Regions from separate parts of the Paenibacillus sp. FSL R10-2788 genome, predicted to be linked through region 1. Evidence: riboswitches for the same ligand, from Rfam matches in the RefSeq annotation. Region 1 holds a riboswitch; the other holds the start of a gene.
The links. Region 1 has a riboswitch for S-adenosylmethionine ahead of NSQ50_RS26015 (methionine ABC transporter ATP-binding protein). Riboswitches for the same ligand answer to the same signal wherever they lie in the genome.
Positions count from the first base shown of each region.

Region 1 (11,777 bases):
ACAATATCTATTTAATGCTTCTAACCGTAGCCACCGCTGGGATTCCAAGTACACTCAGCAAAATGGTCTCTGAACGATACGCCTTGAATCGTCCTGAAGAGGCGAGACAAGTGTATCATGCTGCACTGCTGTTTTCAGTGGCTGCAGGGGTGTTTATGACTGTCTTGCTGTACATAGGGGCTCCATTTTATGCAACTCATATTGCTGATGTCCCTGAATCGGCGATGGCGATAAAAGCTATTGCGCCTGCGCTGCTGCTTTTTCCGGCAATAGCGATGATGCGTGGATATTTTCAAGGCCGCAACAATATGATGGCAGGTGGGATTTCTCAGATCGTGGAGCAATTCGCTCGCGTACTGACCGCTATTTTGCTGGCTTATATTTTATTACATCAAGGTTATAGCAACACTACAATTGCTGCGGGAGCATCCTTTGGTAGCGTGATCGGTAGTATCGCGGCGTTTGGCGTAATGATTTATTTTGCAGTCAAACTTCGCCGTGAGGACAAGCAATTAGGATTGAATTATGATACTGCTCAAAAATTACCGATTTGGGGTATCTACAAGGATATTTTTACACTGTCTATTCCCATTGTGCTGTCTTCCCTTACGATTCCGGTTGTGAATGTAATTGACACTTCTCTTACGGTACGATTATTGATTGATCAGATAGGTAGGGATAGTGCCACTTCAGCGCTAGGTATTTTATCCAATCGTGCTCAGAGTGTAGCGGGCATTCCACCTGTTCTAGCTATCGCACTTGGAACTTCATTGATTCCGATCATTTCGGCTGCCTATGCCCGCCGTGATGAGGGGCATTTGAAAAAGCAGATAACGCTTGCTCTGCGGATTTCTATTTTGACAGGGATGCCGATTGTATTGGCGCTTGTAGCAGCTGCTTATTCTGTAAATGGATTATTGTTCGCCAGTTTAGATGGCAGTGGTATCGTAGCCATGCTTACTTTAGGAACGATCTTTCAGATTACGATGATGACAACGAACTCTATTTTGTTAGGTATGGGCAAATCGCGAATTTCCATGTATTATGTGTTAGCGGGTATTATTGTAAAATTAGTGGCAAGCTTATTACTTAGTAAGGTATTTGGCATCTACGGAATCATCGGTGCAACAGCACTTTGTTTCGTGGTCATTACTTTGCTTAACTTACGTATGCTGAAATCGATCGTGCCTTTTGAAATTATGGGCAAACGTTGGGGCGGTTTCGCGATTGCGGTACTTGTGTCCGGCGGGATTGGTTATGGCTTGAATGAGGCTGGGATTCTGTTAACAGATCTGATGCCGGCACGTTTGGCGTTTCTGATCACTTGTCTTGTTGTAGGAGCAGCAGTTGTTGTTATTTATCTAGTACTGCTTATTGTGCTGGGCGTGCTGACTAAACAGGAAATCTCCAGTTATCCGCGGGCGCTCCAAAAATTATTGAATCCGCTGATGAAGTTACAGCCTGCACGTGTTCGTATGAGAGAATAGGTTTGACTTCTACCCTGCATTTTGCTTCACTTAAAGAGTAGAAAATAGACAGATATTGAAGAAGGGACTGAGTAAATCATGGACAAAATTAGTTCTCCTGCTGAATTTCAGGTAGCCATTCAATCACCTCGATTAACAGTGGCCATCTTCAAGGCTGACTGGTGCTCGGATTGCAAATTTATCGATCCTTTTATCCCAGAGGTAGAGCAGGCTTATGCAGACCGCCTTACACTGGTTGAGGTAGATGTTGATGCCGTGGGCGATGTTAGCCAAGAACAAAATATTATGGGTATTCCAAGCTTCGTCGCATATTCGGATGGACGGGAATTGGTTAGATTCGTTAATAAATTGCGCAAATCCCGTGAAGAGATTGAAAATTTCCTTGATAAAGCGGTCCAAGTGCATCAAAGCCTTCAAAAGTAATTCCTAAGGAACCACCGCTTTCGCCTGTTTGTGCAAAAGCGGTGGTTTTTTGAAATATAAGTCTGGCTGCTTCTTCATTACTAAAAACTGCGGGTGATATTTTTGACGACAAATCAGTTGAAATGGCTTAGTTATCTTACTTGCCTTATCATGTTCCTCGCTGTACTCGGAGGAGCGGTAGTGACGAAGACTGGATCGGGCTTGGAATGCGGAAATGAATGGCCGCTCTGTCATGGGAAATTAATTCCGGCTTATACTATAGGCTCGATGATTGAATACACCCATCGCTTGTTTAGCGGTTTGGCAGGGTTATTCTCACTTGCCTCGATGTTTGCTTTTTGGCGTTATGCCCGTACTCGGCGCGATTTGCTGGGCTATGCATTTATGACTTTATTATTCGTCATCGTTCAAGGTGGTATGGGAGCGCTTGCAGTAATTAAATCTCAATCTGCTGCTGTAATGGCGCTGCATATGGGTTTTTCTTTGATCGCCTTTTCGAGCGCTATGATGTTGGCTCTTGGAACCAAGAGATGGCATGATTCGCGCGAATATGATCATACATTGGAAGCTCAAAAGAAACCCGTAAGTAAGGCTTTTCGCAATTTAACTTGTTTTACTGCCATCTATTCTTATATTGTCGTGTATATTGGAGCCTTTGTAAGTCATACGGATTCACAGGGCGGGTGTTCGGGTTGGCCGCTTTGTAATGGAGAATGGGTTCCGGAGCTTTCCGGAGGTGTAGGTGTTGTTTTTACGCATCGGATTGCGGCTTTGCTCTTATTCATGCTTACTGCGCTGCTTGGGCATTTAGCATTTTGGAAGCATAAGGATTATCCAGAGCTTAGAGCGCTAGGTGTAGCTGCAGTGCTGTTATGCTTGATGCAGGTGTTTAGTGGGGCGGCTGTGGTTTTCACCCTAGATAATGAAAGATTGTACATATTTGCCGCTTTGGCTCATATTTTGCTGATTGCCAGTTTGTTTGGTGTCTTATGTTATATGAGTGTAAGAGTCTGGCAGCTAAATCGTGCGGGTAGTGTCGTGTCTGGAAAAAATGTAACGAACCCAATGATTCCACCGCCTTGGTAGAACATTCCCTCCGTGGATAGAGGCGCTTCACCCGCGGAATAATAAAGTGGAAATCGGTATATCGTGGAGCTGATTGGCCGATGCTTACGTCGCGAGTTTTGTACGAAGCAGTCCATGGAAGCAGACGCTGAACAAAACTTTAGGAGGACTGGGATATGCTGCGGGTATTACTTGGAGAGCCGCCTCGAAAGAACAGTGGTGTGTTGGCTGATGCGATGGAGAATATGGCCACTTTTGCAGCACTGCTGCGCAAGGAAATGAGTGCCCATGAGGATAATGACCATGAATACCGCAAGCTGGAGATTTGGACACGTGGACTGATTTCCTCTCTGGATGAACTGGAGCAAAGTTGGTTCGCGGCCGCTTTTTACCGGAAATTAGTGATCGCGGGTTATATGGATGATATGACACCGGTGGAACAGGGCGATTATGCACGTTATGTTTATTTTTATAAAGATGGCTTTATCCGGGTTTTCTCTCTTCTGGACAAGCTTGGGACGGTACTGAATCATTTTTATGATCTCAAAACATCCAAATTAAAAACGCACTTTTCTTACTTTACAGTGCTGCGTCAGCTCCAATTATTGAATGTACATCCTGCATTAGCGGATCAACTGGAACAGATCAAGAACTCCTACCGCGATCCATTGGAGAATTTACGCAAGCGCAGAAATGCTGAAATTCATTATATGAATTCTGAAATGCAGGATGATTTGTGGCAGCGGCACCAAGGTCTGCATGACAAAATTCAGCTCGAGGATTTGGACAGCCATCTTGAGGATTTAAAACAATCGCTCGAAATGAACTGTAAGACATTAATCGCGGCATTCAGCTACAGCAATGAACAGCTGCGTAAGGAAATAAGCAAGGCAAAGAGCATAAAATCGTAATCGTTCAATATATTTCCTTTTGACAAAAATCGATAAACTCACTATACTTATGCTTGCATTAAAGTATGTACGATTTCAGAAAAAATATAATTTCATAACTTTATCTTATCGAGAGCGGCGGAGGGATAGGCCCGATGAAGCCCGGCAACCGATTTGTATCCAGCGCGGGAAGCGTTGTACAAATGTCATGGTGCTAATTCCTACAATGGCGCAGGTTGCGGTCGTTGGCAGATGAGAAGGCATTGTCTTAATAAACCCACAGAGCCTCTTGCGATCTGCATCGATCGTTGGAGGTTTTTTTGTATAGAATAAGTGAAATATAAAGGGGGGGCGACGAGAGTTGATTAATCTAAAAGGGATAACAAAGGTTTATGGAAAAGGGAGTAATGCGGCAACAGCGCTTTCTGGATTGAATCTGTCCATCGAGAAAGGTGAAATATTCGGAGTCATCGGCCACTCTGGAGCGGGGAAAAGTACATTGATCCGTTGCATTAATCTGTTGGAACGTCCGACAGAAGGTGAGGTCTGGGTAGACGGTGTTGAACTAACTAGCCTTAACCAAGGTCAATTACAGGAACAGCGGCGCAAGATTGGGATGATTTTTCAACATTTCAATTTGCTTTCTTCGGCGACTGTGTATGATAATATTGCCTTTCCACTGCGACTTGCAGGTACATCTAGAACAGCTATTGATACAAAAGTGAAAGATCTGCTCGCTCTAGTTGGGCTTGAAGAACATACAGATAAGTATCCTTCTCAGTTATCTGGAGGACAAAAGCAGCGGGTCGGCATCGCCCGGGCACTAGCCAGTGACCCTGATGTACTGCTGTGTGACGAGGCCACTTCTGCGCTTGATCCCCAGACAACGGACTCCATTCTTAAGCTGCTGCTCGATATTAATAAAAGATTCCATTTGACCATTGTGCTGATCACACATGAAATGCATGTAATCCAGAGCATCTGCGACCGTGTCGCGGTCATACATGGTGGTGGGATTGTTGAACAAGGCAAAGTTACAGAGGTATTTCTCAAGCCGCAGCATGAGGTTACACGCGATTTCATCCGCAGTGAGACACAGAATGAAGGGCCTCTTCGAGTGGCGCTTGATGCTGCTGCCGGGGATAACTCTCAAGCTGTCAAAATTACTTTTTTCGGAGAAAAAACTTACGGCTCGGCACTATCCGATGTCGTGCGTGATACGGGTGTGAGCTTTGCAATCTTACATGGTACCATCTCAACGATTAAAGATGTGCCTTATGGACAGATGATTGTGCGGTTCGAAGGGCCAGCTGAGGCGATTGCTGTAACGATCTCCAGACTAATTGCTCAAGGCCTTGATGTGGAGGTGATTTCGTAATGAATTTTGCAGATCTAAATTGGCAAGAAATGATCGATGCTACGGTTGCTACTATAAAAATGATATTTTTTTCCGGATTGTTCACAATTATTCTTGGTTTACCACTCGGAATTCTATTGTATTTATGGGGGAAATCGAATAGTATAGTAATCAGAGTAACTTACTCGGTCTTATCATTACTTGTAAATATCCTACGTTCCGTACCCTTTATCATTTTGATGGTGGCTCTAATTCCTTTCAGCAAAGCCGTTGTTGGAACCTCCATTGGTGTACTCGGTACGATTCCACCTCTGGTGATTGGTGCAGCTCCGTTTTTTGCCCGCTTGGTAGAGACGTCGTTAAGAGAGGTAGACCGCGGAGTCATCGAAGCCGCACAAGGTATGGGAGCATCGACGAACCAAATCGTTATGCGTGTTCTTTTGCCAGAAGCTCGTCCAGGTCTGCTAGCTGGAGTTACGATCACACTGGTTACACTGGTCTCCTATACAGCAATGGCTGGTATGGTTGGGGGCGGCGGATTAGGTGACTTGGCGATTCGTTACGGCTACCACCGCTATGAGACGGAGATTATGATTGTTTCTATATTATTTATTGTCGTACTGGTGCAATTGCTACAAATGGCCGGTGACCGACTCGTAAAACATTACACACGGAAATAAGGTACATCCATATATATCCTTATTCAATACAAAATATAGATTAGAGGGGGATTTACAATGAAAAAAGTACTACTTACATTTTTTAGCCTGACACTGGTTGCGGTGCTTGCGGCTTGCGGTAACAACAATGCATCTAATAATGCTGGGAGCTCGGCTGCTACAACAGCACCAAATGCAGAAGCAACAAGTGAACCTACTAAAGATCCTGTGAAACTGGTTATTGGTGCCTCACCTGTGCCTCATGCTGAAATTTTGAAGGCTATTGCTCCATTGCTTGAAAAAGATGGAATTACCCTTGAAATTAAAGAATTCACTGACTATATTCAACCTAACGTGCAGCTTGATGAGAAGGAGTTAGACGCTAACTTTTTCCAACACCAACCGTATCTGGATGACCAAAACAAAAATAATAAAACAGATCTGGTCTCCGTTGCATCCGTTCACGTTGAGCCTTTTGGAGCTTATTCCAAAAAAATCAAATCGATCGATGAGTTGGCTGATGGTGCAAAAGTTGCCATTCCGAACGATGCTACTAACGGTGGCCGTGCACTAATCCTACTTGCAAAAAATGGTCTGATTACCTTGAAAGATGATACAAACATTGCTGCAACGAAAGCAGATATCACTGAAAACAAGAAAAACCTCGACATCATTGAGTTGGAAGCGGCTATGCTCCCACGTCAACTGGATGAGGTAGACCTTGCTTTGATCAACACGAACTTTGCACTAGACGCTGGTCTTGTGCCAACTAAAGATGCGCTGTTCATCGAGGGTGTAGATTCCCCTTATGCTAACATTTTGGTAACCCGTCAAGACAATAAAGATTCCGAAGCCATCAAAAAGCTGGTTGCTGCCCTGAATTCTCCAGAAGCTAAAGCTTTCATTGAAGAAAAGTACGAAGGTGCGATCATTCCAGCGTTTTAAGGAATTAAGCTAAATTTGTCTATAGTCATAACAAGAACCCGCAGCCAAGTTGGCTTGCGGGTTTGGTGTTCTAAGGTTGTGAGAGAATGTTAAATCCTCTATAATAAGAAAATCCCGATCTCCTTTACAGGAGAATCGGGAGGGTTATTGAACGGGATTTAGAATACTTGAACTACTTCTTCAACGCCTTCTACTTCTTCAAGGAGGGCGCGTTCAATCCCGGCTTTCAAGGTGATCGTGGAGCTTGGGCAGCTGCCGCAGGCACCCATAAGTTTCAACTTAACGATGCCGTCTTCCACATCGACCAGTTCTACGTCACCGCCATCGCGCTGCAGGAACGGACGAAGCTTATCCAGCACTTCTAGTACTTCATCATACATCTCGGTGCTTTGTGCATTCTCACTCATTTCTCAATCACTCCTTTCGTAAGTTCATTATAGTACAAAAAGTTAAAAAATAAAATGGTTAGGCGGAATAGGGAGATCATCATGAGACCAATTATTGAATTTTGTTCCAGCAACATGGGTCACGGAACAGACAAGCTAATGCATAAGCTGGAGGAAAATCCAGATTATGATGTCATTGAATACGGATGTCTGAACAATTGTGGAGAGTGTTATTTAATGCCTTTCGCCATGGTTGAAGGTGACATTATTGCAGCAGACACTGTTGCAGAGCTAGAAGAGAAAATTGAGGCCAAGATCAAAGAGCTTGAGGCTTGGTTTAATATAGATCTTGACTAAATTTCTCGAGAAAAAAAGAGGGAGCACTTCATAATCTAAATTATGGAGTGCTCCCTCTTTTTGGAACCTTACTTGAACAAAATCCACCAATTTGATCGATTAGGCAACATATTGGAGAGTGCAGGTGCTACCGTGAAGGTGCCACCGGACTCAGGCGACCTTATATTGAGTATTTTCCTACATTTGGATTGCTATCGGACCCCATAGTCACTATTCACCTGAAAAACAGCATAAATGAACCTCATTATAAGCAATAACTTCACTGGAGTCCGAAACTCTCCTCCAAAGGCTAAAAATTTGCGAATAAGGTCATCTGAGTCCGCAGGGTATACGCACCAATAACGTAAGAAAAGCTACTCTCGCGTTTATCTGAGAGTAGCTACCTTGAATACTTATGAACCAGCCTTAGGCTTATCCTAAAGTGCGTTTCGACATCCAGAGCACTCCGCTCTTGAGGATGCGGGGAACCCGTCCTTTGACGGAGCGTTGTCCCATAAGTCCGAATCCTGCTTTTTTGCCTAGTGATCCTAAAGTACCCTTCAGGCGAATAGGATGAAGCTTAGGAGTCTCTCCGCGCCAGTTCGCTTGAATAACCTGAGCTACCTGCTCACCCTGTGCTCCAGCGGCTTGTGCGCTTGGTGCGAATGGCAGACTGGCACAGTCACCAATCACATATACCTCAGGATAATCCGGTATACGATAATACTCATCCAGCATAATCCGTCCACCGCGGTCCTTCGACACATTCAAATCTTGAACTACTTTTACAGGTTGAATCCCTGCGGTCCATACTGTCACATCTGAAAGGATTTCCTCGGTACCGTTAAAAATCGAATCCTTCTCTACATGAGATACAGAGATTCGTCCCAGCGTTTGCACCTGATGGTGATGAAACCATTCCTCTACGTACTGTGACAGCTTTGCCGGAAAGGCAGATAAAACACGTTCACCGCGATCCAGAATAGCGATGTTAAGATCTGGACGGCTCTCCCGAAGCTCTGCGGCTAATTCAACACCGCTTAATCCTCCACCTACGATGTTTATCGTTCCGTAAGGCTTCACATCATTTAAACGGCGGTAGGTTTCCCGAGTACCAGCAAAGGTCTGGATGCTGCAGGTATATTGATCAGCACCAGGGATGTTGTGGTAATTATCGGTACAGCCAAGAGCAATGGCTAGGAGATCATAAGATACAATCTCACCGGATTCCATACTGACTATTTTGCTCTCCAAATCAATGGAATTCACTTCACCGTACCGGACAGTAAGCCGGGGGTGAACCGGAAAATGAATGCGCAGGTGATAATCAGTTACGGTACCTGCGGCGAGCGCATAATATTCCGTTTTGATTCCTTGATAAGGCATTCGGTCAATTAAGATAATTTCAACATCATGAGGAAGATGATTATTGAGTAATTCTTGAATTAAGGCTAGGCCGCCGTAGCCACCGCCAAGAACGAGTATTGTTCTCATGCTGACCGAACTTCCTTTCCAATATGGGATAACAAATCTCAGGTAGTTTTCTTATTCGTATACCTTAACCTCATTATAGAAAGTGTCACGTTCAACAGGAATTCGTCCAGCACCTTTCACTAGCCAGATCAATTCGTCGCGAGTCAGACCTTCCGGTGTTAAGGCGCCAGCCGCGTGGCTGATACGTTCTTTTAGAATTGTGCCATGCACGTCTGATGCACCGAAGTTCAGCGCAACTTGAGTAAGCTGAGGGCCAATGTTAATGAAGTACGCTTTGATGTGATCGAAATTGTCCAACATCAATCTGCTGATCGCAATGGTCTTCAGATCCTCATAAGCAGAGTTGCGGCGCATGATGCCAGCGTTTTTATTCTTAGGCTGCATTGACAATGGAATGAATACCATAAAGCCATTGGTTTCGTCCTGCAAATCACGGATTTGCATCATATGGCGGATACGGTCTTCGTGAGATTCAATGGAGCCGTACAGCATAGTGGTATGGGTCTTCATCCCAAGCTGATGTGCTGTCCGATGGACTTCCAGATATTCTTCCACATTAGCTTTGTCTACACGCATTTTTTTACGATATTGGTCGGATAATATCTCTGCGCCACCACCGGTGAGTGTTTTAAGTCCAGCAGCACGCAATTGTTCCAGTACCTCACGAATACTCAAACCGCTAATACGGGTAAAGAAATCAATCTCAGCGGCAGTGTAGGCTTTTAAGGTAACCTCAGGGAAACGTTCGTTCAAAGCCTTTAAAGAATCCACATAATATTGGAAGGGAACCTTGTCGTTATGGCCACCAACAATGTGGAATTCGCGTACGCCCGGGTGGATATGCTGTTCGACATATTGCACCATTTCCTGACCGGAAAGGGTATAGGCTCCCTCTTCTCCATCATCTTTGCGGAAATTGCAGAATGCACAGTGCGATTCGCAAACATTGGTGAAATATAGACTCATGTTTTCGATAAAATATACCCGGTTGTGATTCTTGGCGATATTGACTTCATTCGCTAGCTGGCCAATGGTAAGTAAATCGTTGCTTTGATATAAATAAACGCCATCTTCCAAATTCAATCTTTCGCCGCTGCGAACCTTATCAATAATGTTCGCCATTCGGGCATCCGTGTGGGGGGTAAAAAGAGTAGACATATTATGATTTCCTCCTGAAAGTTTACGAGCAGATTGCTCGAAGATAAATTCCAGACGTACCCAAGTGGTAGCTGTTCATTCTAAAAAAGAAAGAGGCGAGCTTGCCTCCGTGACAAATTTCCGAATTTTTACTTAGAGTGCCTTCCTTATTATAAACCTACTCTCCTAAGGGTATCAACAGCTTGATATTGATGGTGTTTTTTGCTGTGAAGGGTCATGCCTAAGGCAGTTGTGACTTGAGGGTAACGGAATAGTCGGTTATACTGAATTTATCAAGCATAAACGTCATTGGCATCCTTATAAAGGTGATAAGCGTTTGAGCGAGAAATATAAGACATAAAGAATAGGTGCAACACTTATACTTTCTTATATTTTTAAGAAATAACTTTTGGCCGGAAGGCCTCTTAAACATAAGTTTCCGCTTATGAAGTGAGACGAATTTGTAGGAGGATGAGATCATGATTAATATTAGTGAAAAGGCAGCAGAACAATTAAAGGCGATGCTTGCTGAACAAGAAGTACCGAACATGTTCCTCCGTATTGGAGTAACGCCCGGCGGTTGCAGTGGATTCTCGTACGCTATGGGCTTTGATGATAATGAAACTGATCAGGACGTATATATGGACATTCAAGACATGAAAGTGGTTGTGGAGAAGGAGAACCTTCGTTACCTGGACGGTCTCGAAATCGACTTTGAAGAATCCGGCATGACGGGTGGCTTCACCATCAACAACCCTAATGCTACTGCAACCTGTGGCTGCGGCTCAAGCTTCCGTACAGCTACGGATGCAGGGAAACCTAACGAAGAGCCTTGCTAATAGCAGCAATCACGGCTCCAAGCCCCGTGTTGGATTCTAACAACACAGGCTTGGAGTTTTTTTTATTCTCAATGACAAAAATCATCACAAGGAGTTCGGAAATGGAAATCAGAAAATTAAAAGCTGGTGAACAGCCTCCATTAGAATTACTTCTATTAGCAGATCCTTCGGAGAGCTTAGTTAACGGATATTTACGAAGAGGGTTATGTTGTGTGGCTGAGGTAGATAACAGCATCATCGGAGTCTACGTTGTGCTGCAGACAAGACCGGAGACTGTAGAGATTGTTAATATCGCCGTCGACGAAAATAAACACGGACAAGGTATAGGAAAACAGCTGCTGAACCATGCGATTCAGAATGCCAAGCTGCTTGGGGCAAAAACCATTGAAATTGGCACAGGAAATTCGAGCGTTGGACAATTGGCACTTTATCAGAAATGCGGATTCAGAATCACCGGAATTGATAGAGACTTTTTTATTAGGCATTACAGCGAAGAGATCTTTGAAAATGGGATTCAAGTCATAGATATGATACGCCTGTCGCTAGATTTATGAGTAAAAGGGGAGTTTCTCAGAAGCCATTTAATGTGCGCTGGGGTAGCTCTTTATTCTTTTACATAGGAAGCAAACCATGTATCGCGAACCATGTATCGCGAACCTTGTATCGGACACAGATGACCCTAAACGCCGCATTTCCCCATATTTGTGGTGCCAACGGACCGCATTGCTGCTATTGCTATGAAATCAGTAAATATGAAGC
Region 1 is NZ_JBBOQA010000001.1:5,845,536-5,857,312, reverse strand. It holds gene NSQ50_RS26035 (putative polysaccharide biosynthesis protein) at 1-1,487, shown strand, start outside; gene NSQ50_RS26030 (thioredoxin family protein) at 1,566-1,910, shown strand; gene NSQ50_RS26025 (COX15/CtaA family protein) at 2,013-2,996, shown strand; gene NSQ50_RS26020 (Cthe_2314 family HEPN domain-containing protein) at 3,152-3,886, shown strand; SAM riboswitch class I at 3,989-4,124, shown strand; gene NSQ50_RS26015 (methionine ABC transporter ATP-binding protein) at 4,227-5,243, shown strand; gene NSQ50_RS26010 (methionine ABC transporter permease) at 5,273-5,902, shown strand; gene NSQ50_RS26005 (MetQ/NlpA family ABC transporter substrate-binding protein) at 5,960-6,826, shown strand; gene NSQ50_RS26000 (NifU family protein) at 6,985-7,233, opposite strand; gene NSQ50_RS25995 (YuzB family protein) at 7,315-7,569, shown strand; gene NSQ50_RS25990 (NAD(P)/FAD-dependent oxidoreductase) at 7,981-9,042, opposite strand; gene mqnE (aminofutalosine synthase MqnE) at 9,094-10,200, opposite strand; gene NSQ50_RS25980 (HesB/IscA family protein) at 10,659-11,018, shown strand; gene NSQ50_RS25975 (GNAT family N-acetyltransferase) at 11,120-11,572, shown strand.

Region 2 (11,777 bases), 4.0 Mb from region 1:
GCATAATATTACAGTTGGTTTAGAAATTGTGCCGGGGCCACTAAAGGAAGCATTGGTTGAAGGGATTTTTAAAGTATTGGATGGGGAAGTAGATCTGCGACCATTAGCGTTTGCGGGAATAGCCGTAGTTGGGCTTTTAATGGTGACTGTTGGGCCCGTTGCAGTTGTTACTGCGGCGATTACTGCAGCGTTAGCTGCGCTCGTTGTCACTATAAAAGCTCTGGTTGCGCTTTATGTGATTGGTTTTGTAATTGACAGTGTGATTCCCTGGATTGAGCAAAAGGTGGAGGATATCAAGGAGAGAGTGGTCTCCTTTTATAATCAAAGTGTTGAATTTGTAACGAATATGGTGACAGAAGCTGTCCGAGTGACTAATTTGATCGGTGATAAAATTGAGGAGTTTTCACAAAAGGTAAAGCACGCAGTCTCTGATTTTATGACGAAATTAAAAGAGGGCTTTAATCGTTTTGTAGAGAATGCCATTCAGTATATTGAAGCTCAGAAGGAATATTGGATTAGTGTAAAAGACAAAGCAATGAAGAAAATGGGGGATATATTCCAAAGTGTAAAATCTAAAATTAAGAAAACTAAGGAAGAATTTATCGCTGGCGTACGCACGATTAAAGATTCAGCGATCAGCAAAGTCAAATCGACCGTAACGAAAACCATAACGAAGATTGCAGTTGCATCTGCTAGTGTCATTCAAGGAGCCAAGATTTTGGCGAATATGGATAAACTGGAGAGTCTGCAGAAAAGTCTGGTGCGTAAGGAAGAGAGCATTGCTGAAGCCGTCGAGAGGATATTATCTATAGCTTCTGGAGTCAGTTCTAACGTGGGCAGGACTTACAGTGAATCTTATGTTCAAGCTCAATTAAGAGAAGTTCAACGTTTAAGCAATGAAGTCCGGACACAGAAAAATCGTGTAACAACAGCGATTAACGGAAAAACTGCAGGTTTAAGATACACAGTTACAAAATATCGAGAGATTGAATCCAAAATTGTTGCAGCTGCCCGTGCAAGTACTACCACAATACATCTTAACTAATTATATCAGGAAATAGAAAGATAAATTGAGAGGAGTAATTATATGAAAAAATTAATCAGTTCTCTACTTTTATTACTAATGGTATCCCTGATGACTTCTGCATTTTCAGGTTTTGCAGCAAGTCTTCCATTGAGGGTAGTAGTAAATGGAGAAAAAGTTATTTTTCCAGACGCCCAGCCTTTTATCGATGCGCAGCAAAGAGTACAGCTACCCGTGCGTTTTATAAGTGAAGCGCTTGGAGCTAAGGTGTTATGGGACAGTAAGGCCAAAAAGGCAACAATCTCGCTTGAAGGCAAAACAATGGGTGTCTATATCGGGAAAAAGAGTTATGAGCTCAATGGAAAAACAAAACAAATGGACACGGCAGCATTGTTCAAACAGTCAAGAACCTTTGTCCCACTTCGATTTGTATATGAAGGACTCGGTGTAAACGTGAAATGGGATGATGCTGTGAAGACGGTCTACATCACTACTCCTTCAGGTGAAATAGCTACCTCTGATAAGCCTGCTACGGGAGAATCAACGAATGGAGCGAAGACGGTAACGATTCATGGGTTTGAAATCCCGTATACTCAATTGGGGGCCAATCTAGAGTCGACTTATATTACCGATTCACAGCTGACAGTATACAACAATGATGATCGGAAAGCAGGTCAGTATCTTTTTCAAATCACAATTACATTTACTAATATAGGCTCTGACCCTGCACTGGAAGCGAAGGAAGCGGAGAATATTCTTAGACAAAACATTGAGGGCGATGTCGTAGATTCGATTATGAAGTATGTTAGAACAAAAACAAAAAGAATGGATGAGCTAGATTATAAAGTCTTCCAAAGCAAAGATTATAAAATTGATGTAGACTCTCCTGGTATGGGGGATATAGGAATCGCAGTATGGCCGAAGTAGGAGAGGTGAAGGTATGAAAAAATCGATATGGCTTAGTATAGTGACAATATTCTTATTCCAATCTATAGCTTCTTCAGTTTTCTCTGAAGAGTCAGTGAATGATACATCTAACAATCTTCCAAAAACAGCGACAGCTGTTATCGAGAAGATCAATAAAGATATGGCGGAGCTCTATAAAAAATCTAATTATTACACAATGGAGACTAATAAAGGAAAGTTAAGAGAGGATTTGTTGCAAAACCAGATAAAATCTAACAATAGTAATTTTGAGATTGTTTATGGTGGAAATCATGAATGGCTTGAGCATAGCAATATGTTTGCTTTTTCCGGGTATTCGATTGATGGGGACTCGGTCTCAACTGAGGGAGCTCCATGGTATGCTGGATGGAGCGGGATTCAAATTCAGAATTTTAATATGATTAAGGAACCTTGGAAGGACTCTGGCGTAAAATCAAGCTACAAAATTAGAAAAAATGATTTTGATGCATTTGTAGGTCGGGATATTGAGTATCTAGCAAATTCCGGCGGGACTTTTGAGCAGGCGATTCTTACTGGACTAAACCTGAGCTATGCCGGTAAGAAATATGAACGGTTCATCTATAACAATCAAGACAAGGAGTATAAAGACAGGGTTGTATACACTCAGAATACTACACCGTCTAAGGGAGGGCGATGGATAGATTATGTTCACGTCTTGCAACCGCCTACCTATCTGTCTTGGGGATCAGGGAGGATTTACATCCAAGGTTCCAACGGAAATATTACTTACTTAGGCATTCCTATCGCACCGTTTATTTTGCAGGTAAATGATTTATCCCCTCATTTCGAAACTTTGCCAACCGGCGCGGTAGCTGGACAAGAGGTAACCGTTGGAATCAGGCTCAGATCCAGCTTCGCCACGCAGAAAACAACAGATTACGCTTGGAAGATCACGAGTAACGGAAAGGAAATCCCTGTAAGATACCATGGTCATGCGTCAACGTTAGCAGGTGAAATTATGCTTGCGGCTAATACGGCTGACAATATTCTTTTCGCGACATTTACAATGCCTGATGAGGACGTATACATCCAGTTTAATCTGAACAGGCTGAAGTCACCTAATGAAGTCTTTTACGGAAATAATGAGATTTACGGATGGATTAAGAAGATCAACTCGATGCCAACAACTAAAGGCTCCTTCGATCTGGATTATAATGTGTTATCGAAAAAAGTGAAATTCGGGTTAGCCGATGGTGCTGCTATAAAGGCTGTTCTACAACCGCAATATTCTGATTTTACTTGGAGTGGGAATGCTACAGGCGCTTTGGAAGTAATCAATAATTCGGATACTATCTATCGTTATTTCCGTGTGGAGAATAATCCGCTGGTTAACGATGCCGCCAGTACTATAGTTAGGCAACCTGACATCATAGCTAGTCTGCAGCGTCCTGATTTTGGTGATGATCCTGTTAACGGTAAGTGGTACATTAATCCGGCTCCGTATACACCTAATCAAAAGTCAGGTAATATCAGTTTCCAGGGTACTGTGAGCAGAAATTTCACTCGTAATTATCAGGTGTGCAGCACAACTAAGAACGGGCAAGGTAAAGATGTTGAATCTTGTCAAACGTATACGGAGAGCGGCAGCACTTCAGCTCCGTTTACACCAGGTGAGGATGTCAAAACCATTCGGACCTATATTTATAACGGGGCCAAACAAATAGCACCTAAGCTGTACAAGAATTCAATAGACAAGAATAAAGCGGATTCTTTGATTCGAAAGCTCCTCTGGACAAGTGAGCCTTACAATTATAATGTAATCCGCTGGATGGCTCATGAAGATGAGAATAAGAACTTACAGGATTGGACGAAAGTAAAGGGGCAATTCGAACGAATCTTCACACAACAGGCAAGCGGAGACATCGGTTGGAAGGTAGAGAATAGCATGGCTCAAGCTTATAAGAAAGCCAGAGCTACCGCTAAAAAAATGCTTAACGACAAATCTAATTATGATACCGCCGTGTTTGCGACGGATAAGCAACTTCAAGGGTATGATTATCCGATTAAATCCGGATATTATTTTAATCCTGTTGGAACGTATACCTTTACACTGGAGACAGTTACGTTTAAAGATACGGATAAAGACACGAAGGACCATAAGGATCTTGTTGAGGAACTTACGAATTCTTTCCGATATGAAACTGATCTTATGTATATCAATAATGATAAAGTTGCGGTCAATCTGCGGAATGAACCACTGAGCAAAAACGGGAATAACTTTGCAAGAAAGCCAGCAGCTTTATCCGTAGAGGATAACACCGGAGTGAATGATGCGAAATTGTTGACGGTGGAGAACAGCTTTACTAAAGATGTGGAAGAGATCCCATATTCACAAGAAAGAGAAAGTGATAATGGCACCCATGAATTCTGGAAGAATATATTAGAGGGTTACTCACAGTCTAGTACACTGGGAAGCTTCGACAATTTCAAATACCGTGAATATGTGGGCTTGAATCAGAATATGTACAAGATCACGGAAAAGTCTACGGTGACGATTACGATTAATAAGGACCATATTCCTGTCTATACTACAGCTGAAATGCCAGATGGGAAGTACTATGTTAAGGCTTGGTTGGCAGATGTGGAGCTCTCCAAGAGTACCAACGCATACAAATCACTGGGCAAGCTTGTCGGCATTAAGCCGCTGGATCAAATTGAGGTTACGGTAAAAGGCTCTATGTTTGATGACTTAAATAATTAAACAACAATAGTCTCCCTTCATGCAAAATAGCATGAAGGGAGTTTTATTATTGTGATAGCGCTTCATCCAACGTATAATAAGGGCTGTTGATTGTTTTTTTATATTGTTTTTTATTTTCACACTGGATGGCGGATTATTGCTTATTGGAGAAGGGAGATAGTTGCTATGAAGTTATTGGGAGCGATTGAAGCAGGCGGAACGAAGTTTGTATGCGGGATTGGTTATGAGGACGGTACCATTCTGGACCGAGTTAGCTTTCCGACAACAACACCGGAAGAAACGATGGGACTCGTAATCGACTATTTTAATGGGAAGAATGTAGAAGCTTTTGGTATTGGATCGTTTGGACCGATTGATCCCGTGCTGGACAGCCCTACTTATGGTTACATAACAACGACACCAAAACCTCACTGGGGACAATATAATCTGGTAGGCACAATGGCTGAGCAATTTAACGTGCCGATCGGTTTTGATACGGATGTGAATGGTGCAGCGCTTGCGGAAAGTAAATGGGGAGCGGCTAAAGGTCTGGACAGCTGCCTTTATATTACGGTTGGGACAGGTATTGGAGCGGGAGCAGTTGTTGGAGGTCAGATGGTGCATGGATTGTCTCATCCTGAGATGGGACATATTCTAGTTCGCAGACATCCAGAGGACACGTTTGAGGGCTACTGCCCTTATCATGGCGATTGCCTTGAAGGGTTAGCCGCAGGTCCGGGGATTGGCAAACGCTGGGGACAACCAGCAGGCGAGCTACCTGTTGACCATCCAGCTTGGGATATGGAAGCTCATTATCTTGCACATGCACTTATGAATTACGTGCTGATTCTGTCTCCCGAAAAAATCGTAATGGGCGGTGGGGTCATGAAGCAAAGCCACTTGTTCCCGCTAATCCGTACCAAGCTGCAGGAGCTGCTTAAAGGTTATGTTCAGCATCCAGCGCTCAATACCGATATTGATAATTACGTTGTGCCACCGCAGCTTGGAGATAATGCAGGACTTGCAGGTGCGATTGGACTGGCAACCTTAGCTTTGGCAAGAAACTAGTATAAAAAGATATTGACTGTTAGGAAATATATGGTATTGTAGGATCTAACAGTATAGCATTTAATGAGGGAGCACCTCTTTCACGTTTATCGTGAGAGTGGTGCTTTTTTGCGTTTTCCGAGTCTGACAGTGTGGGATTCACACCAGCGAAGAGTAGCTCAGACCCGGTAGGTATAGTGCTTGCTGAAGACTAGAAAGGCAGGGATGAATATGCAAATTGTATTTATGAATCGCTTATCCAGAATATCTGGGGTGGATCAAGAGGTGTTCGCTCAGCTATGGATTGGAGAGGAAGAAGGAGTGTGGAGCCTGGGCTGGCGTGATTTTTCAGACGGTGAGGAGACGCAGGAGCATTTGTGGTATGCGGGTGGTTCTTGGAATGAAATGCTCTGTGTTTACAGGCATGAGCTGGCGGTGAAGATGGGGGATGGCTATCGGCCGTTGATTGATGGCGTATTTCATGAAGAAGACGGCCTTACTGGGCGCAATCAGGAGCAGCTAAGGCTGCAATATTACAGTGAATATAATGGGAACGAAGCTATTTATGAGGAGTTATGTGCTTGGCGCCGCAGCCGAGCTTCTAGTGAACGGAAAGCCCCTTACATTCTTGCCAGCAATCGTTTGTTACGTTTGATAAGCACTTTCTTGCCGCATACACCAGAGGAGCTGCTGCAGATCCCTGGTGTAGGGGAAGGAAAGGTAGCCCAATATGGCACGGATTGGTTGGCTATAACCTCTACGGCTGCAAGGGAGCATTCCTTTCCTTTGAATTGGGTTCACCAAGAAATTGAGGAGGACTCTTTTGTATCCTGGCTCTATAAACAGAAAGAGGTCAAATATAAGAAACAGCTAGAAAGACTGCGATTACGGCGAATTCTGCTGCAAGGGATCGAGAATGGGTTAGGGTTAGAACAGCTTAAGGTGAACAGTGGAGTGAACCGTCGCGAACTGATTGAAGCGGTAGAGGAGCTGGAAAGAGAAGGTTATTGCGTGGAGAAACTGATCGAGGTAGAACTGAAAAATATGCCGCAGAATGAACAGGAAGCGATATGGAATGCCTATGTAGAGGCAGGAGATCTTTTTCTAAAGCCAGTGCTGCATAAGGTGTATGGGGAGGATTTTTCAGCAGCAGAAGGGCTGGATAGCTATTATGAACGTCTGCGGCTGATCCGCATTCGTTTCCGGCGGGAGCAAGCTCCTAAAGTGGGCGTGGCGACCAGTTTCTAGTAGCTTTTCCTCATATCAAAAAGACGAAGGCTTCCTTACACCATAGGGTTAAAGGGCCTTCGTCTTGCCTATTCGTCCGTTTATTTTCATAGCCATTCTTTCTTGCGGAATACATACAGCATCCCACAGCCTAACGTCAACATTAGACCTATAACGGCAAAATAGCCGTATTTCGTATGCAACTCAGGCATATGATCAAAGTTCATCCCATAGATTCCGGTAATTACGGTCAAAGGCATGAATATCGTTGTAATCGCGGTAAATACTCTCATAATTTCATTGGCGCGGTTGGCGATACTGGATTGGTAGGCCTCACGTAAGTTGCCCATGAGATCGCGGTACGTCTCAAAGGTTTCGGATATTTTAACTGCATTTTCATAAATGTCGCTAAAATACTTCTGCAGCTGATCATCAATCAGACGGAGGTCTTTTTTGTTCAGGGTATTGATAACCTCTTTCTGTGGTCCCAGCATCTTCTTTAACCATAAGATCTCACTTCGCAGACCGATAATCTCACTCAGATGAGATTTCTTGGTATGCATTAGGATATCCTCTTCAAGCTTCTCAATCCGGGCTTCAATTCGGTCACCTACGGAGAAATAATTATCTACGACAAGGTCGATAAGCAGGTAAAGGAATTGGTCTGGTTCGCTAACCTCTTGCTCCCATAACATGGGCTTCAGGATGCGCAGCTCGTGGATCTTTTGTTTCGTTACAGTAATAATATAATGTCTGCCCAAGAATATATTGAGTGCCCGCAGGAAAATTTCCTCATCATCAAAGCGGATGCTGTTTACAACAATAAAGTAATGACTTTCGTATATTTCGATCTTTGGACGTTGATCCTCTTCACTAAGGCAATCCTCAACAGCGAGATCATGCAGGTTGAACAGGGGCTGAAGCAGCTCCAAATCCTCCACATCTGCATCAATCCAATAGAACCCTTCTGTTGGGGGTGTCAATGTTTCATCAATTTCATCAATAGGTGTAAAAACCCCTGCATTCACCAGCCGGATTTTCATCTGATTCCACTCCTTCTATCCCCGGGTCTTCACCAGGGACTGCTAATTAAGCACAGAGAAAAAAATCAGCTTGGCCGGCGTTACAATCAATACAAGAGGCCGAATGACGATTCGAGGGCATGAAGAAGAACTGCTCCCGCCGCCGGCAAGCTGATGATTATCCTGTGTGGTTGCTCATTTTGTACACTTAATTGCGAGCTCGGGTCGCCTTCCATTCTTCTTCTCACCTCTTCTTTTCGTTCAGGTATGAAATACTTGTCTAGTATAACAACGGAGTATGCCTCTTTCAAGCAAATTTATTGTTACTTTAAGGCTACTTCAGCATTGTATGGACTTGACGAAAAGGAGGTTCATGATTTAAAGTAAATTTTAAAGAAATTTAATTGAATACAGCTAAATCTTATCAAGAGCAGGTGGAGGGACTAGCCCTATGAAACCCGGCAACCGGCGTGTGAACGCACGGTGCTAATTCTTGCGGAACTTTGCTGACGACTAAACCCCGTCCAAAAGTTTCTGGCAGATGAGAGAGGCGCATATGACTGTAGATATGACCTTTCTCGTTTTCCGAGAAAGGTCTTTTTATTGTTCAGAAAGCCGCGATGTGACAACATAACCTAAATACAGTTAAGGAGTGGAAAGACAATGCCAATTAAAATTCCCGACAGTTTACCAGCAAAAGAAGTACTATCCGGAGAAAATATTTTTGTGATGGATGATAGTTTGGCTTTCCATCAGGATATCCGTCCACTAAGGATTGCTATTCTGAATCTCATGCCGACTAAAGAAACGACGGAGACTCAATTGCTGCGTTTAATAGGAAATTCACCGCTGCAAGTTGATGTTACCTTGCTGCATCCACGCTCACATACTTCTAAGAATACTTCTGCTGAGCATTTGAGAAGCTTTTACAAAACTTTTGACGAGATCAGCCACCGCCGTTTGGATGGCCTTATTGTTACAGGAGCACCCGTAGAGCAAATGGAGTTTGAGGAAGTATCCTATTGGGAAGAGCTAAAAGAGATTTTTGAATGGAGCAAGGATAATGTGACCTCGACCATGCATATCTGTTGGGCGGCACAGGCAGGGTTGTATCATCATTTTGGTGTTCGTAAAGTGGCATTGCCTGAAAAATGTTTTGGTGTATTCTCCCATACGATTAATCAAAATAACATTAAATTGCTGCGCGGTTTTGACGAGGTATTCCATGTACCGCATTCCCGTCATACCGATGTCTCCCGCGAAGATATTGAGAGCAATCCAGATCTGCAGATTCTGGCAGAATCCGAAGAAGCTGGTATGTATCTAGTAGCTACGACCGACGGCAAACAAATATTTGTGACCGGACATTCCGAGTACGATCCTCTATCCCTGAAATGGGAATATGATCGTGATTTGGAGAGGGGCATGGAGATGGCCTTGCCGAAACACTATTTCCCTAAAGATGATCCAGAACGGACACCTCCTGCAGTGTGGCGTGCACATGCCAACTTATTATTCTCTAATTGGCTCAATTACTATGTATATCAAGAGACACCTTACGATATCGACCCGATTGTTTATTAAGATCAGCGCTACATTATAATTTAGGAGGCATTTATCATGGACGACAAACTTAGGATTGAAAGCAGACTGGCACAAATAGGTTCACAAGAAGATCCGGCTACCGGAGCCATTAATTTTCCTATCTATAATGCTACGGCATTCCGTCACCCGAAGCTTGGGCAGAGCACAGGTTTCGATTATAGCCGTACCAAAAGTCCGACCCGTTCCGTACTGGAGAATGCGGCTGCGGAATTGGAGTCTGGTGATGCAGGTTTTGCCTGTAGCTCTGGGATGGCGGCTATTCAAACCATATTTACCCTGTTTGGGCAAGGCGATCACTTGATCGTTTCGCTGGATCTTTACGGCGGGACCTATCGTTTGTTGGAACGAATTATGTCCAAGTTTGGAATCACTGCTTCCTATGTAGATACGAATGATTTGGATGCGCTTGAGGCTTCCCGTCTTCCAAATACAAAGGCGATATTTATTGAAACGCCAACGAATCCTTTGATGATGGTTACGGATATTGCAGCCGTTGCTACTTGGGCTCGTCATCATGGGCTGCTCACAATTGTAGACAATACACTGCTGACTCCATTTTTCCAGCGTCCTCTGGAATTAGGTGCGGATATTGTAGTCCATAGTGCTACCAAATATTTGGGCGGACACAATGATATACTTGCTGGTCTTATTGTATCTAAAGGGGCTGAATTATCCGCTGAAATAGCGATTCTACATAACTCTATTGGCGCTGTGCTTGGGCCAACAGACAGTTATCAGCTGATGAGAGGCATGAAGACACTGGCTCTGCGTATGGAACGGCACGAGAGTAATGCACTAGCAATTGCCCGCTATCTACAAGAGCACCCGGCGATTGCGGAAGTGTTCCATCCAGGCCTGCCGGATCATCCGGGATATGAAATTCAGAATCGCCAGTCCTCGGGCAATACCGGAATTTTTTCTTTCAAATTAAAAGATGCCAGATACGTAGAACCTCTGCTTCGTCATATCCGGCTTATAGCCTTCGCTGAGAGCCTCGGCGGGGTTGAATCGTTAATGACCTATCCTGCAGTACAGACGCATGCGGACATTCCTGTGGAAATTCGGAATGCGGTGGGTGTAGATGATCGGTTGCTGCGCTTCTCGGTGGGCATTGAACATGCGGAGGATCTAATTGCTGATCTGGGTCATGCTTTGGAGGCTGCGCGGGCGGAAATCGAAACGAAGTAAAAGTAACGGCAACCCAGATCGGCACCGAATTGCTGGGAAATATCGAGGATCTATCTCACCGTTGATTTAGAACTGGTGTTAGACTGAGGATGAAATAGAGCTGTCTCATAAGCCGGGAATTGGCTGCTGGGATAGCTCTTCTTTTTGGACTTTTCGCTATTGGACACAGCTGACCTTAAACGCAGCATTATTCCACATTTGGAATGTTAACGGACTCCACAGCAGCTATTGCGCTAAAAAACAGCTTTCATGAGGCTCTTTTCATGGAATAGCATCACTGGAGTCCATAACTATGCTCTAAAGGCTAAAAACTTGCAAATAACGTCATCTGTGTCCGACAGCCTCAGGGAATTTTGATTCAACGGGTGCAGGCAGCAATGTAAGGACTCTTTCTGCTGGATGGTATCTTGCTGAGAAAGTAAAAAGTTTTTCAAGCTGTTCAGATTGTGATACGATGAGGAAATGAACTGTTCATTTATTAAAATATAAGGTATAAGTTACATACTTACTTTATCCTTATGTTACTACGAGAAACGGTTGTTATCTCTAAAGGACGACAACGTTATTTTTTCTTGTGATTTTGTGAATCTACCATATCCCTAAGGGTTTAAAAGGAGGATGCGAACGATGAGTGCGATAGATCTTATTTTGGATAAAGCCCTGCGGGGCGACCGTCTCCAATTGGAAGATACCATCCGACTATTCGAGAGCAACGAAATTGAGAAAATGGGTGCTGCTGCAAACACTATTATGGAACGCTGGCACCCGGACCCGTTAGCCACTTTTGTAATTGGCCGTAATATTAACTATACGAATGTATGTGATGTGTACTGCCGTTTTTGCGCTTTTTACCGCAGACCAGGCTCGGATGAAGGCTATGTGCTGCCAGATGAGGCGATTTATCAAAAAATTGCTGAAACAATTGCTGTTAATGGTACAGAAATTCTTATGCAAGGTGGAACTAATCCTAACCTTCCATTTAGCTACTATACAGATATACTGCGCGGAATTAAGCAAC
Region 2 is NZ_JBBOQA010000001.1:1,863,902-1,875,678, forward strand. It holds gene NSQ50_RS08105 (Mbeg1-like protein) at 1-1,045, shown strand, start outside; gene NSQ50_RS08110 (copper amine oxidase N-terminal domain-containing protein) at 1,088-1,951, shown strand; gene NSQ50_RS08115 (hypothetical protein) at 1,965-4,691, shown strand; gene NSQ50_RS08120 (ROK family protein) at 4,857-5,738, shown strand; gene NSQ50_RS08125 (HRDC domain-containing protein) at 5,949-6,965, shown strand; gene corA (magnesium/cobalt transporter CorA) at 7,052-7,987, opposite strand; SAM riboswitch class I at 8,385-8,514, shown strand; gene metA (homoserine O-acetyltransferase MetA) at 8,630-9,550, shown strand; gene NSQ50_RS08140 (PLP-dependent transferase) at 9,587-10,759, shown strand; gene mqnC (cyclic dehypoxanthinyl futalosine synthase) at 11,387-11,777, shown strand, end outside.
Region 2: it holds a riboswitch for S-adenosylmethionine, as region 1 does, so the genes downstream of both, metA (homoserine O-acetyltransferase MetA) here and NSQ50_RS26015 (methionine ABC transporter ATP-binding protein) in region 1, are expected to answer to the same signal.